One region of the Viridibacterium curvum genome, then DNA from elsewhere that is predicted to be linked to it. Evidence: predicted binding sites of a transcription regulator. Region 1 holds the regulator's gene; the other holds the start of a gene.
The links. The regulator sigma-54, encoded in region 1, starts transcription at its own class of promoters, with help from an activator protein. The targets are predictions, from matches to a motif close to TGGCACGCTTNCTGCTNA.
Positions count from the first base shown of each region.

Region 2: a site for sigma-54 is predicted at 3,931-3,948, ahead of ABEA02_RS16010 (PEP-CTERM sorting domain-containing protein). Genes of this name have one in related genera too.

Region 1 covers NZ_BAABLD010000008.1:1,040,275-1,048,059, reverse strand. Annotated here, with positions in the region: gene recA (recombinase RecA) at 1-452, shown strand, start outside; gene recX (recombination regulator RecX) at 486-950, shown strand; gene lptB (LPS export ABC transporter ATP-binding protein) at 931-1,653, shown strand; gene ABEA02_RS12650 (RNA polymerase factor sigma-54) at 1,672-3,177, shown strand; gene hpf (ribosome hibernation-promoting factor, HPF/YfiA family) at 3,188-3,514, shown strand; gene ABEA02_RS12640 (PTS sugar transporter subunit IIA) at 3,668-4,153, shown strand; gene hprK (HPr(Ser) kinase/phosphatase) at 4,122-5,063, shown strand; gene ABEA02_RS12630 (NAD(P)H-dependent flavin oxidoreductase) at 5,134-6,348, opposite strand; gene ABEA02_RS12625 (DUF2167 domain-containing protein) at 6,542-7,444, shown strand; gene ABEA02_RS12620 (site-2 protease family protein) at 7,452-7,785, shown strand, end outside.
Region 2 covers NZ_BAABLD010000015.1:140,977-148,761, forward strand. Annotated here, with positions in the region: gene epsF (chain length determinant protein EpsF) at 1-989, opposite strand, end outside; gene epsE (polysaccharide export protein EpsE) at 1,000-1,803, opposite strand; gene ABEA02_RS16005 (EpsD family peptidyl-prolyl cis-trans isomerase) at 1,833-2,747, opposite strand; gene ABEA02_RS16010 (PEP-CTERM sorting domain-containing protein) at 3,180-3,878, opposite strand; gene ABEA02_RS16015 (hypothetical protein) at 4,036-5,223, opposite strand; gene ABEA02_RS16020 (undecaprenyl-phosphate glucose phosphotransferase) at 5,485-6,885, shown strand; gene ABEA02_RS16025 (MarR family winged helix-turn-helix transcriptional regulator) at 7,060-7,509, shown strand; gene ABEA02_RS16030 (alpha/beta hydrolase family protein) at 7,539-7,785, opposite strand, start outside.

The DNA.
Region 1 (7,785 bases):
TCATCTTCATCAACCAGATCCGCATGAAGATCGGCGTGATGTTCGGCAACCCCGAAACCACCACGGGCGGCAACGCACTGAAGTTCTACGCCTCCGTGCGCCTCGACATTCGCCGCACCGGTACGATCAAGAAGGGCGAGGAAGTCATCGGTTCCGAGACCAAGGTCAAGGTCGTCAAGAACAAGGTCGCGCCCCCGTTCAAGGAAGCGCATTTCGACATCCTCTACGGCGAGGGCATCTCGCGCGAGGGTGAGATCGTCGACATGGGCGTGGATCACAAGTTCGTCGACAAGTCCGGCGCCTGGTACGCCTATCAAGGCGAGAAGATCGGTCAGGGCAAGGACAACGCCCGCGAGTTCCTGCGTGAGCACCCCGAGACCGCACGCGAGATCGAAAACAAGATCCGCGAAGCTGTCGGCGTCGCAGCCATGCAGGCCGTGGCCGCCGAGTAAGCCCGGCGTCCGCGGATCTGACCGGAGCCCGCAGTGAAGAAGCCCGCCTCCTCCCTCACCAGCACTGCACTGCGTCTGCTCGCCACCCGCGAGCATTCGCGGCAGGAGCTGCGGCGCAAGCTGGCTGCGCGTGCCGATGAGGGCGATGACGTGGAGGCCGTGCTGGACCGCATGGCAGAAACAGGGCTTCAGTCCGACGCGCGCTTCGCCGAAAGCTATGTGAGATCACGCGCCGGACGACTGGGCAGTGCCCGCATCCGCCGCGAGCTGGGTGACCGTGGTGTGACGGAAGAACTCGCCAGCACCGCACTCGGTGAGGTACTGGTTGAAGACGAACTGACACGCGCACGGAGCGTGTGGAAAAAGAAATTCGGGCAGCCGCCCGTCGATGCGAAGGACTGGGCCAGGCAAGCCCGCTTTCTGCAGTCGCGCGGCTTTTCGGCGGAGCTGATCCGCAAGTTGCTGAAAGATCCCGTGCATGAGTTTGTTGAAGGTTGAAGGCGTCCGCAAACGTTACAAAGCCCGCACCGTGGTCAAGGACGTGTCCTTCCAGGTCGGCGGCGGCGAAGTCGTCGGCTTGCTGGGCCCAAATGGTGCGGGCAAGACGACCTGCTTCTACACCATCGTGGGTCTCGTCAAGGCAGATGGCGGCCGCATTCACCTGAACAGCACCGACATCACCCACCTGCCGATGCACCGTCGTGCGCAGCTGGGCCTGTCCTATCTGCCTCAGGAAAACTCGGTGTTCCGCAAGCTGACGGTGACGGAAAACATCCTCGCCGTCCTCGAATTGCAAAAGCTCGGCAAGGACGAGCAACGGGGTCGCCTCGACGAACTGCTCGACGAGCTCAACATCGGCCATCTGCGCGACGCCAATGCGATATCCCTGTCTGGCGGCGAACGCCGTCGCGTCGAAATTGCGCGCGCACTCGCCACCAACCCCAAACTGATCCTGCTCGATGAACCCTTCGCGGGCGTCGATCCGATCGCGGTGATCGACATCCAGAAGATCATCGGCTACCTCAAGGCACGCGGAATCGGCGTATTGATCACCGACCACAACGTGCGCGAAACCCTCGGTATCTGCGACCACGCCTGGATCATCAATGCCGGCGAAGTGCTGGCGGGCGGTCGTCCGAACGAGATCGTGCAGAATGACCAGGTTCGCCAGATCTATCTGGGTGAACATTTCCGGCTGTAAATCACGCATCATCCAGTCATGAAGCCCTCGCTCCAGTTACGTCTCTCCCAACAGCTAGCGCTTACGCCTCAACTCCAGCAGTCCATCAAACTGCTGCAGCTGTCCACCCTGGAGCTCAATACCGAAATCGAGCGCATGCTGCTCGAAAACCCTCTGCTCGAACGCGATGGCGCCGAGGAGGGCGAAGATGTCGCACCGATGCAGGACGTGCCCACGGCAGAGGCTGCGACAGCAGCCAGTGAACTGTCCGACCGCCACGCCAATGGCGAAGAGGACTTCGAGCCGCAAACCACCGTCGAAATGCCCGACACCATTACCGAGGCCTACGACTCGGTGTCGGACGACGACATCGGCGAGGCTGCCGAATGGCGTGCCGAAGCCACGGGCAGCGGCAGTGGCAGCAACGACAGCGACGACGACAGCGATTTCCAGGAGTTCCAGGCCGCAAGCACCAGCCTGCGCGACCACCTTGAGCAGCAGCTCGCGCTGATGCCCTTCTCGGACCGCGACCGCGCCTTGATCCGCCTCATCATTGAAGCGCTCGAAGACGACGGCATGCTGGCGCAGGAGCTTGAAGAGCTCCTCCCCCTGATCCCCGAAGAATGGGAAGTCGAGCTCGAAGAGCTGGTCACGGCTTTGCGCCATGTGCAGCACTTCGACCCCGTGGGAATCGGCGCCCGCAGCCTGCAGGAATGCCTGTTGCTGCAACTGAAGGCACGCGACAAGAGCCCCACGCGCGATCTGGCCATGGGCATCGTCGAGCACTGTCTCGAACAGCTCGCCGCACGTGATTTCGTCAAGATCCGCCGCCGCCTGGGCTGCGATGACGACGGCCTGCGTGCCGCACACGAACTCATCTGCAGCCTCAACCCGCATCCGGGTGCCCAGTTTGCGCCGCTGGAAGCGCGTTACATCGTGCCGGATGTGATCGTGCGCAAGTACCGTGGCGCCTGGACGGCTAACCTGAACCCCGAGGCCATGCCCAAGCTCAGGATTCACCGGGTCTATGCCGATATCCTTCATCAGAACCGTGGCATCAGCGGCTCGCTGTCCACGCAACTGCAAGAGGCAAAATGGCTGATAAAGAACGTCCAGCAAAGATTTGACACGATCCTGCGCGTGTCGCAGGCTATCGTTGAAAGACAGCGCCAGTTCTTCGACCACGGTGAAGTGGCCATGCGGCCCCTGACCCTGCGGGAAATTGCCGAAGAGCTGGAACTGCACGAGTCCACGGTGTCGCGGGTCACCACACAGAAGTACCTGGCCTCGACGCGTGGGATTTATGAACTGAAGTATTTCTTCGGCAGTCACGTGTCTACGGACACGGGCGGTGCCTGCTCCGCCACGGCGATTCGCGCGCTGATTCGCCAGATGGTCGCAGGGGAAGACGGCAAAAAACCGCTGTCGGACGCAAAGATTGCCGAGATGTTGGGCCAGCAGGGTATCGTGGTGGCTCGCAGAACCATCGCGAAGTACCGCGAGTCACTCAATATTCCGCCGGTCAGTCAGCGCAAAACGATCTAGGAGTTCGCTTATGAACCTGAATATCACCGGCCACCACCTCGATGTGACGCCCGCCATCCGCGAATACGTCACAGGCAAGCTAGACAGGGTAATCCGTCACTTCGACCATGTGACTGCGACGCATGTCATCCTGTCTGTCGAAAAGCTCAAGCAGAAGGCCGAAGTTACGGTTCATGTCCGCGGCAAGGACATCTTCGTGGAAAGCAGCAACGAAGACCTTTACGCCGCCATTGACGCCATGATCGACAAACTCGATCGCCAGGTCGTCAAGCACAAGGAAAAGTCGTCCGACCATACCCGCGACGCCATCAAACACCAGCAAACTGCAGAAGGCTGAGCCCCTGCGACGGCTCTCTCCCGCACAGGGAGAGGGCCGCTTCAGCACAAACCTCTCGTTCATCTCGACGCTGCCTGTCCGATCAGGCAAACTTTCCCCCCTCTCTCGCCAACTCGCGGAATACCAGGCGCCGAAGCGTCCGTACTACCTGCAATGAACCTGATCTCCAAGATCCTGCCTGCTGCCAACGTTGTCATCGACTTTGCTGCCAGCGACAAGCAGACAGTGTTCGAGTCTGCCGGCGTCATGTTTGAACGCCAGGCCGGTGTATCCAGCAAGCTGGTGACCGATGCGCTGGCCCAGCGTGAGAAGCTCTGCTCCACCGGGCTTGGGCAAGGCGTCGCTATTCCGCACGGCCGCATCAAGGGCCTCAAGTCGCCGCTGGGCGCCTTCATGCGCATGGCCGAAGCGATCAACTTCGATGCCCCGGATGCCAAGCCCGTCGGTCTCATCTTCATCATGCTCGTGCCCGAGCAGGCCAACGAGGCGCATCTGCAGCTGCTGTCCGAGCTCGCCACGATGTTCAGTGATCGCGAATTCCGCGATGCGCTGACGGAATCCGCCGACGCGCGCGCGCTGCACAGCCTCTTTGCCGAGTGGGACGCCAATGCGGCGAACCAGCGTCGCCCAGCTGTTTGAAGCCAACCGGGCCGCGCTGCGCCTGCGCCATGTCGCAGGCCGGCTCGACACCCATATCACCGTTCACGATGACCGCGTGTGGGCAGCCGACCTCGTCGGCCACCTCAACCTGATCCACCCCACGCGCCTGCAGGTCATCGGCCAGACCGAGTTCGAATGGGCGCGCCGTCAGGCCAAGGACAAGCTGGAGCACCACCTGCTCGCCATCCTCGCCGCACCACCCCCTGCAATCATCGTCGCCGACGACTGCGAGGTGCCCGACATCATCCGCCGCAACTGCGAAGATGTTGGCGTTCCCGTACTCGCCTCGCCGCTCGAATCAGCGCGCGTCATCGAAGTGCTGCGGTCCTTCCTGTCGCGTCGTCTCGCCGAGCGCGTCTCGCTGCACGGCGTGTTCATGGACGTGCTGGGCCTCGGTGTGCTCATCACCGGCGACTCGGGTGCAGGCAAATCCGAACTCGCGCTCGAACTCATCTCGCGCGGCCACGGTCTCGTTGCCGACGACGTGGTCGAGATCTCGCGCATCGCCTCGGGCGTACTCGAGGGCAAGTGTCCCGAGATGCTCAAGGACTTTCTCGAAGTGCGCGGACTGGGCATCCTCAACATCCGCACGATCTTTGGCGAAACGGCCTGTCGTCGCAAGATGCGCTTGCGTCTCATCGTGCACCTGCAGAAGCGCAACGTGCAGGACGAACCGCTGCGCCTCACGCTCGACGATGAGGAACAGGACGTGCTGGGGGTTGGCGTACGCCGCATCATCCTGCCCGTGGCGGCAGGTCGCAACCTCGCCGTGCTGCTCGAAGCGGCCGTGCGCAACACCATCCTGCAACTGCGCGGCATCGACTCGACGCAAGAGTTCGTCGACCGCCAGCGCGATGCGCTGGATCGGGACGATCCCTTCGAGCACTAGGCAGGAACCAAAACAACAACGGCGCCCGCAGGCGCCGTTGTTGTTTGGGCCGCGAATTTGCGGCGGCAACTCAGGCCGGCCGGGCAGCCTTGGTCAACGGCGAACCCAAGGCCTGCGGCGCACGCAACAGGAATTCCAGCACGTCACGCACCGGGCGGATCTCGTTGCCAAAGGGCAGCATGCCCTTGCCGCGGAAGAACAGGCCATTCTTCACGTCACCGTGGCAGGCTGCGGCAAGGTGCTTGTCGATGCAGAACTGGCCGGCCTTGGGCAGGCGATCACGCAGGCCGCACTGGATCAGGCAATCCCAGCGCTGCGAGCAATTCCGTTCCGCATCGGCTGTACGTTCGGCAGCTGCCTGCAGTTTGGTCTCACGCTGCAGGTAACGCGACAACCATGGCGTGTTGACGGCACGCGCCGGCAGGCCCGCCACACTCATGAATTCGACGATGTCTTCGGGCTTCGCATTGGCCAGCACATGCTTGAACTCGATGTCGGCATCGCCCTCTTCGGTCACGGCAAAGGCAGTGCCGACCTGCACGGCCGAAGCACCCAGCGCCATCAGCTCGCGGATGCGTTCATGCGAGTTCACGCCACCCGCTGCGATGAGGGGGATCTCGCCCGGTTTCAGCCCAAGCTGTTCAAGCGCCTGCACGCACTCGGGCAGCACGGTTTCCATATCGAAACGCTGGTTGGCGGTGTCGCCCACATTTGCCGCGCCAAGGTGACCGCCCGCCCAGCCCGGATGCTCCAGCACCACGGCATCGGGCAGGCGCCCCTTGCGCATCCAGCGTTTGACCACCAGCGACAGGCCTCGCGCATCGGACAGGATGGGGATCAGGGCCACCTCCTTGAACTCAGACACGAGCTCCGGCAAATCCAGCGGCAAGCCGGCGCCCATGACAATGGCGTTGGCGCCGGAACGGCAGGCCTGGCGCACATAGTCGGCGTACTGACTGACGGCACGCATGACATTCACAGCCACAGCACCCGCGCCGCGCGCCAGCTCCAGCGCAGCTTTGACCTCGCGATCCAGCGCTTCGAGGTTGGCCGCTTCGATGAGCTCGCGCGTCGCACCCTCGGTACGTGCCATGAGATCGGCATGCAAGCGACGCAGATCGACACTGGCAATGGTGCCAAGCCCACCCAGCGAAGCGACGGTGCCGGCAAGGCGGTGAGCAGAGACGCCAACGCCCATGCCGCCTTGCACGACGGGCAGGAGTGGACGGCCACGCAAAATCAGATTGGGGAGTGTGTGTGTGAGCACGGGGATCGCGGCGGTCATAGCCAGCCTTCATGATGAAAGACGCTATGCTCTCGCCTCAGGCAATCGCAAAGCTTGATCCAGCTCAAATCCGGCCAAGCCGCGAATGCCTTGTCTGCCGTACGTTCTCCGGACACGTACGCGCATCCTGCGGGGGCAGGAGCCAGACCCGGCCGACCTTTTCGGCCATCAATCCACTCAGATCGGGGAATCCATGAAGACAGCCAGGAAATCAGTTATCGGTGCCGCTTTCGCCACCCTGCTGGCGTTCACCGGCCCGGCTTTCGCGCAAGACGGGGCAGGACAAGACAAACAACAACAGGAGATGGAAAGCGCTGTCGCGGCTGTACGCACAGCCCTGCAGCCGGGCCCGGTGGAGATTCCCCTGACCGATCAGGCGAAACTCAAGCTGCCGGCCGGTTACGCATTCGTCCCCAAGGCCGAGGCCGCACGCTGGATGAGTGCCATGGGCAATCACACAGACGCGCGTTTCATCGGTGTCATCGTCGGCGACAAGATCGAGGGTTTCGTGACCGTGGACTTCGAGAAGTCCGGTTACATCAAGGACGAAGACGCCAAGACCTGGAACGCGGACGAATTGCTGAGCAACATTCGCGAAGGCACGGCCGAAGGCAACAAGGATCGCGCTGCACGCGGCCTGCCCGAGATGGACATCATAGGCTGGGTAGAGAAACCCGGCTATGACGCCGGCACGCACCGCCTGATCTGGTCGATCTCGTCGCGCAACAAGGGCGCGCCGGCCGACAGCGAACAAGGCATCAACTACAACACCTATGTGCTCGGCCGCGAAGGCTACTTGACCCTGAATCTCGTCACCGGCCTGAAAGAGATCGAAGCGCAAAAGCCGCTGGCGCGCGAGCTGCTGGCCGCCGTGAACTTCAACGAGGGCAAACGCTACGAAGACTTCAACGCTGACACCGACAAGGTCGCCGAGTACGGCCTCGCCGCCCTCGTCGGCGGTATTGCCGCCAAGAAGCTGGGGCTACTGGCGGTCATCGGCGCCTTCATGCTCAAAGCCTGGAAACTGGTGCTGATTGGCGTGGTTGCACTGGGCGCAGGTGCGAAGAAGCTGTTCGGCAGGAACGACGAGGCCTGAGGCGGACATGATCAAGCTGCTGCTTCTGCTGCTCAATGGCGCCAAGCTCGGCAAGCTCCTCACCACCGGCGGCAGCATGCTCGTATCTGTGGTCCTGTACGCCTGGATTTTCGGCTGGGGGTACGCGGTCGGTTTCGTTGCGATGATGTTCCTGCATGAAATGGGGCACTTCATCGCGGCGCGCCAGCGTGGCCTGCCAGCCGGCTTGCCAACCTTCATCCCATTCATCGGAGCATGGACGCAACTGGAACGCATGCCACACGACGCAGAGACGGAAGCCTACGTCGGTATCGCAGGCCCTTTGGCGGGCACGCTGGCCGCGCTGATCTGCTACTTCTTCG
Region 2 (7,785 bases), on a different contig from region 1:
TGGGCTTCCATCGACGCGGTGATTTCGCTTTCGCGCTGGATGTTGACCTGGTTGCCGGTGCCGACGGAGTTCACGATGCGGGCGGTTTCCTGCGCAATGCGCTCGCGCATCTGGCTGATGTCGCCTTCGTTGCGCTGGTAGTCGGGGTGATTGCGGCCAAGGCGGCGGACGATGTCTTCGCGCTGCGATTCGGCGCGGGCGAGTTCTGCCTTGAGGCTGCTGATGAGGGGGTTCTGCAGTACTTCAGGCAGAGCGTCCTTGTTGACGGCCTGCCGCTGGCGCGACTGACTTTCTACACGCTGGGCCTGCACGGCGACGAGTTGGGAGGAGAGTTCGTTCAGGCGTGAGTTCTCGACGTCCATGCGTTCGTCGATAGCGGTGATTCCGTGTTCACGCTGGTAGTCGGAGAGTTTCTTCTGCGCCTCTTCAAGCTCGGCACGCACGGCCTTGCTGCGCTCGGTGAAGAAGCTGGCGTATTGGCGAGCGGGCTCGACGCGGAGTTCGACACTGGTGTCGAGATAGGCCTGGGCGAAGGCGTTGGCAAACAAGGCCGCGTATTTGGGATCAGGCCATTTGTAGTTGATGTCGAGGACGTTGCTTTCGCGTGCGGGCTTGACGTCGAGCTTGGCGAGCACTTCGTCGATCAGCCACTTCTGGTAGCTGCCGCGGCCTTCGGTCTGACGTTCCCACTTTTCGCGGAACTGGGGCACTTCGTCGAGTTTGAGCAGCTTGATGACGCGCGTTGCGACGCGATCACTGCTGATGATGTCGACCTGCGTCGCCATGAACGAGGGCAACAGCATGACTTGCATGGGCTGGCCGCTGATGGGGTCTACGCCCTTGGCATCGATGACGATGGAGGCCGACGCGGAGTACTGGCGCGGCATGAGCGCCGTGATGACCATCGCGACAGCGAACAGGGTGACGGTCACTGCGATGACGACCCATTTGCGCGCGCGCAGGATCAGCAGGAACTGGGCAAGATTCATGACTGCAACCTCAGAAGATGGCTTCGCGAACGTAGATCACGTCGTCCGGCTGCAGGATGTCGTCCATCTTCGGCTGGATGATCTGCTGCTTGCCGCTGGCGTCGCGGCGATGGACCTGCAGGCCGCGCAGTGTGCCGCGCTGGGTCATGCCACCGCCGGTGGCGAGGGCTTGCATGACGGTCATGTTGCGCTCGACACGGAACGAGCCGGGGCGCTGCACTTCGCCATAGATGTAGAACATGGGGGCACGCGGAACGAAGATCGCGTCTCCACTCTGCAGCACGATGTCGCTGCTGCCGTCGCCCGTGGTGAATAGACTGGTGATGTCGATTTCCTGGCGGAAATAACGGCCTTCGCGCGTACCCGTGAGTACGACGGTGTCGGAGCCGGTCTGGGCAACACCGCCTGCTGTGGCGAGCATGTCGGAGAAGCGCATGTTGGCTGTCTCCAGCGGATAGCGCCCGGGGCGGTTGACCTGCCCCAGCACCGCGACCTGGCTGCCACGCGCCTGGAGGAGCAGCACGGTGACCTGGGGCTTGAGGATGAAGCCGCCGTCCTTGAGAAGCTGGGCGATTTTCTGCTCGGCGCCCTGCGAGGTGAGGCCGCCAACCTTGAAAGTGCCTACCAGCGGCAAGGTGATGTTGCCGCCTTCGGAGACGCGCGCCTCGGTAGTGAGGTCCTGATTCTGGAAGACGTTGATGCGGATAACATCACCCGCGCCCAACAGGTATTCACGCGGGGCTTGTTGGGCTTGGGCAGCGAGGGACAGGCAGCACAGTGCGAGCAATGCCAGGAGCTTCTTGAGGGATTGCATGGTTCGCTTTCGTGATGAAACAGGGCGCGTTACTTGGTGCCCACACTGGCGTCGGCAGGAGCCGAGGCATCAGGCAGGGCAACTGGAGCGCTTTGCAGGCTGTCGGCCATGTGGGCGAAGTCGCCCTTGAATTCGATCTTGGCGGCCGAGCGCAGCAGCTTCATTTCTTTCTGCACGAGTTCGCTGCGACGCGAGGTTGTCAGGAAGCGTTCGATGATGGGCTTGGACTGTTCGAGCGTGACGGGCTCGGTGCGGCTCTGTATGAGGTGCACGAGTTCGGCGCCAGCGGGGCCGGTGGCAATGATGACCTGCCCGTCTTTCATCTGTGAGAGTCGCGGCAGGCTTTGCATCGGCATCTGCTCGGCAGTCTTGGTGCCGCCATCGCCGACCATGCGCAGGTTTTCACCTTTGGCCCATTGGGCGATGTCTTCGAGGCTGCGGCCCTTGGCGTGCATGTCCTGAATGACTGCAACCTTGTCGGCCGGGGCCTGGATGCCGAGCACGCGGTAGGTGTAGATACGGCGTGCAGAGAACAGTTCGGGGTGGGCGGCGAAGTAGTCGGCGATTTCCTTGTCGGTCGGCTTCACTGCTGCGGAGGCAACGCTTTCGAGATAGGCGCGGGAGAGGATCTCGCGCTTGGCGGCTTCGATCTGTTGTACGACCTCGGGGTTGCGGTCCAGTTTGCGATCAACAGCCTTCTGGACAGTGAGATCCTGGTCAACGAGGCGGGTAAGGATTTGCTCGGAGGCAGACTTGGCTTGCTCGGGCTTGACGTTGCTGCGCTGGAGAATGAAATTGATCTGGTGAACGGAGATCTCGCTGCCATTGACGCGTGCGGCAACCTGTGTGGCGGCAGCCTTCTCGCCCTTGGAACAGGCACCAAGACTCATGAGCAGGAGTGCGGTTACGGGAGCCACGAAGGCAGCGCGCAGAACGGTTTTCATCAAGACCTCATTGTTATTCGGCTTGCGGGGCTGCCGCAGGGAGCCGGAATGCTGACAGCGAATTATTACAAGTCGCCACGAACCGGGCGCCCGGCAGGCCCTTGCCCATGGCTTCGACCGGGTGGATCTGGCGCGTGCGCCGCTTCCAGATCCGGCGCAATGTAACACGCTGACCATTGGCTTCCCGGCACTTTGCCACGGCCAAAAGGACGTCACGGCGAGGCGTTTTGGGCGATCTCTCTGCCAAAACGTCAAATCTGTCGACACACGAAAGAGGCTTTCGTGTGGGCTTCGTGACAGCCGGATCGTCCGAAAGGACGCGTGCGCCGGTGCTTTACGTCCGGAACTGTCATATTTGTTGATGTGACCGAGATCACGAAAGAGTGTAAAAAAAGGCGCCACTCATGGCGCCTGTTTTTTCGCGGGTTGGACTCAGCTCAACCGCCGGCGGGCAATGCCGCCAACCAGGCCGAGCCCCGCCAGCAACATGGCCCAGCCACCCGCTTCCGGTACCGGGCTTACCAGAGACACGACGGAGAGCGTGACAAAGCCCTTGTTTACGAACGCGGTGCCGCCAGTGCCGGCGCGCGCGCCAAGCAGGCTGTCGATGGTGATCTGGACGTCGCTGGCGCCGGCGCTGAACAGCTGGGTGGATGTGGTCTCCCAGCTGCGGGAGTAAGTGCCGCCAGCGGTACCAATGGCGGCCACACCGCTGCCGACCATGGGGGAGTAGCTGATGACGGGCGAGCGGCTATCGACGGCTCGTGTCACGCCACCGGCGTACACCTCGGAGGCGGCCCCCGTCAGCGAGAGCTGGCCAGCCTGGATGATGCTGGCGGAGCTGAGGTTGTAGCCGGCATCGGCAACGATGCGCAGACCGAAGGAGTCACCCGAGAAAGCCCAGGAGGTGCTGGAAGACTGCGCCTCGAAGGTGTTGCTGGCCGCCGTAAAAACCAGCGACGATCCGCTGAATACAATGGGGGTCCCGAAGAAGGGCAACAGGGCGTCGTCGTAGTAAACGTCGAAACCGACAGCGTCGATATGGACTTCGGCAGCGTGCAGCGAGGGGGTTGCGCCGAGCGCGAAGGCCGCAGCGACGGGGGCCATGACGCGGAACATCATTTTTTTCATGTTGCGGCTTCCAGGGTTCAGATGAGGAACGGCAGGGCGTACGGGCAAAGCATTAGCAATCGGCGTGCCACTTCCCTGATGTTCGTGCCCGGTGGACTATAGCCCCCCAGCACATATCTGTCATGTTCGCTTGATCAAGAGGCCGTGCGAGGCGGCCTTAATAGACATACTGCAGCGTGAGGGAATAGCTCTGCGAGTCGTAGTTGTAGCGGATGTGGTTGGCGTCGCGCTTGTCGTTGCGGGTGGAAAGCGCCAGAACCAGGTTCTCCTGGAGGAAATAGTTGAGCGCGATGCTGGCTGTCCGCAGGTACTCCCGCCGATCAATCGGCGCCGCGCCACTGAACTCCTGGTAGGGGTCATAGTGGCGTTTGCGGTAGTCGATGCTGCTGTCGAAGCGTAGCTTGGCGGTCGCCAGCCAGGTCCACTGGGCTTCGCCACCATAACTTTCGGCCTGCACCGGGCTGGAAGTACTGGGGCTGGTCTTTTCGCGCAGTACCCGCAAGCTAAGCGTCGAAGACCCTCGAGGACGCCAGGTGTGTCGCAAGCTCAGGCGGCCGCGTCGCGTTTCCCGGTTGCTGCCGGCCTTTTGTATCTGCACGCCGGCGCTACCCTCGAACCTGGAGGCCGGATTGTCGCCGTAGGCGGCATTGAGCCCGAAATCGTGCTGCTTGTATGTCTGGCCCTTCGCGTAGTCCTGGCCGGAATTTGCATAGCGCGCCTCCAGTCCGTTTCCACTTGCGGGCCACACCCCCAGCGACATGCTCGCCAGGTAACCGTCGTAGTCGCCACCGTTGCTGACTGCAGTGCTGTTGCGCAAGCGCGAAGCCTCGTAGACAAATCGACTACGCCAGTCGGAGGCATAGCGCAGGTCCATTTCTGCGTGGCCTATGTCCGTCGTGGCGGTATTCGCCACCCGGCCGGGATTGTCGGCGTAGTCGCTCTGGGCGGCGGTGCGCTTGGCGTAGAGATCCCACTGATTGGCACGGCCAAAGCCGCCTTTCCAGCCCAGCTGCCCGTCGTCGAGCTCGTAATTGGCGTTTTTGTGGATCTGGTAGCGCGTGAAGATGTGACGGTAGGAGCCATAAAGGTTCTGCCGCCCGAAAGGCTTGTCGGCGCTCAGGCCCAGCGTTGTGGAGGAAGCCAGGTCATCCCGTCGCTCGGTGCCGATGAGCTGTGTGGCGTTGGCGTCAGGCGCGAGACGATAAAGGTTGTCGTCGTAAGAGATGGTCTCGCTGAGGGTAAGCTCGAACACATTGCCGTCGCGTGCAGCAAGGGCGGGCGGCAGGAGCATCGCAATCAGGGCCATCGTGACCCGCGCAACAGCCGTCAGCCTGGGTTCATGCATGGTTAGGGAGATCCGGTGGCGGCACGCTGGCCGAAAGTCGCCGGAGTGTAGCCCGAGATCGTTGCACTTCGTGCTGCATGGCATTGGAGGCATGATCCCGGTGCCATGATGCGCTGACCGGACTGCACAGTTTCAGGACAGCCGTCACACGGGCGCGCTACTGGACGGTATATGCTGCGGCTTGCCGATTCTGAATCCGGGGGGTCAGGAATGGCCCGGTGTGGCACATTCGTTCCAGCCGACAGACCACCTCCCCTGCCCATGATGCTTGCAGCACTTGACCGAAATCGCCAGCAGAGCCTGGCACGCGCCAGTTTCAGCATTGCCCATGCCATCGAGACTTTTCTCGATCCGGTCATCATTGTGGGCAGCCTGTTCGCGACGGCCTTCTACCAAGGAGAAGCCGTCGAGGCGCCGTATATCCTGCTGGCACTGATCGTTTTCTCGCTCTCGTTCCCCGGCACGCTCAATCTGGCCGACAACCGCCGGCGCATGATGCGCAAGACGGTAATGAACTGGGGCACGATTGCGCTGATCCTGCTGGCCTTTGGCTACGCAACGGGTTACGAGCGTTTTTTCCCGGACCGCGTGCTGTACGGCTGGATCGGCACATGCTTCGTGGCGCTGCTGGTCGCGCAACAGCTGGCCGTGTGGGCCTTGCCCAAGGTGCTGGAGAACGGCAACCAGAGCACGGCCATCATCGTGGGCGGTAACGAGATCGGAGTGACGCTGGCGCGCCAGTTCGAGGGCAACCAGTATCTCGGCATCCGTCTGCTGGGGTTTTTCGATGATCGCTCGCGTGAGCGTCTGGGTGTGCTGGAGAACCGCCAGATCCTGGGCCGCCTTGCCGAGCTGGCTGAATACGTGAAGACCCATCACGTCGAGCACATCTACCTGGCACTGCCGATGGCCAGCCAGCCGCGCATCCTGACCCTGCTCGAAGAACTGAAGGACACGACAGCGTCGATTTTCTTCGTGCCGGACATCTTCGTCACTGACCTGATCCAGGGGCGCATGGACAGCATCAACGGCATGCCGGTGGTGGCGGTCTGCGAGACGCCGTTCACGGGTGTGAATGGCATGTTCAAGCGTTTGATGGACGTGTTGCTGAGTCTGATCATCATCGTGCTGATTTCGCCCGTGCTGTTGTTTTGCGCGATCGGAGTCAAACTGTCTTCGCCGGGCAGCATCATCTTCCGCCAGCGTCGCTACGGGTTGGACGGGAAAGAGATCGTGGTCTTCAAGTTCCGCTCGATGACGGTGTGCGAGGACGGTGCCGTGGTGACGCAAGCCACGAAGAACGATCAGCGCGTGACGCGATTCGGCGCCTTCCTGCGCCGGACCTCGCTGGATGAATTGCCGCAGTTCTTCAACGTGCTGCAAGGCACGATGAGCATCGTCGGGCCGCGCCCGCACGCGGTTGCGCACAACGAGTCGTATCGCAAGCTGATCAAGGGCTACATGGTGCGCCACAAGGTCAAGCCGGGCATCACCGGCTGGGCGCAGGTATGCGGCTGCCGTGGCGAAACGGAAACCATCGACAAGATGGAGAAGCGCATCGAGTACGACCTGGAGTACCTGCGCACCTGGTCGATCACGCTGGACCTGTGGATCATCATCAAGACGGTTCTCGTCGTTCTCACCGACCGCAAGGCTTACTGAAACCCGTCGCCTGCAGCCTGCGGCGACCGCAATGGCGTGAAGTTGCGCGCCAAACAACTTGCCCCAGACACGCTGAGCCCGTCCTCTTTTCGCACGGCAGACCCTTTCGGCCGAATGGTTGCGTAACACAACCGTTGCGCATAGCATCCACAGCTCTGCTGAACGGGATTGCCCATGGCTGCCAAACCCTCACGTCGCGATGCCGAGATACTGCGCGAAGCGATGCGCCTCTTCATGTACGAACAACGCCGTCTGCTCGCGGATCTGGATGTGCCGCAAGCGCGCATGCTGATCGTGCTGCTGCGCCGCGCCCCCTTGCTGCAAAGCGAGCTCGGGCGGTTGCTGGCGCTGGAGAAAAGCTGGGTGAGCCGGGCGGTCGACAAGCTGGTGGCACTGGGCTGGGTGACGCGCAATGCGCTACCCGAAGATCGACGCGCCGTGCAGCTGACCCTGAGCCCCGCAGGCTTGCGCGCCGCACGTGAAGTCGACGAGCAGATGAACGCGCATGCCGAGAGCGTGCTGAGCCGGCTGCCACGCGAGACACGCAGCCAGGTGATGCCAGCCCTGCAGGCGCTCTGCGATGCCTTGCACGAAGGCGGCGAACGCGGCGCCGACCAGACATGAGTCAGCCCGGTGCGCTTCGCTTCGCGCTGTCAGCGTCCCCACTGGAAGCCCTGCTGGCGCAGGAAGCTGTCGGCAGCGGGAATCCACAGCGGCAGGTGCTGCTGCACGATATGGTGACCGGCCTTGTCATCCGGTGCAGGCTCGGTCATGACCAGCTGGGCGCGCCCGCCGGCTGCCTGGTAGGCCGCGTGCCAGCGCGGTGCGACATCGCGACCAAAGTAGAGGTCGTTCTGTGCGTAGAGCCACAAGGCCGGCACGTCGGTGCTGCGCGCATAG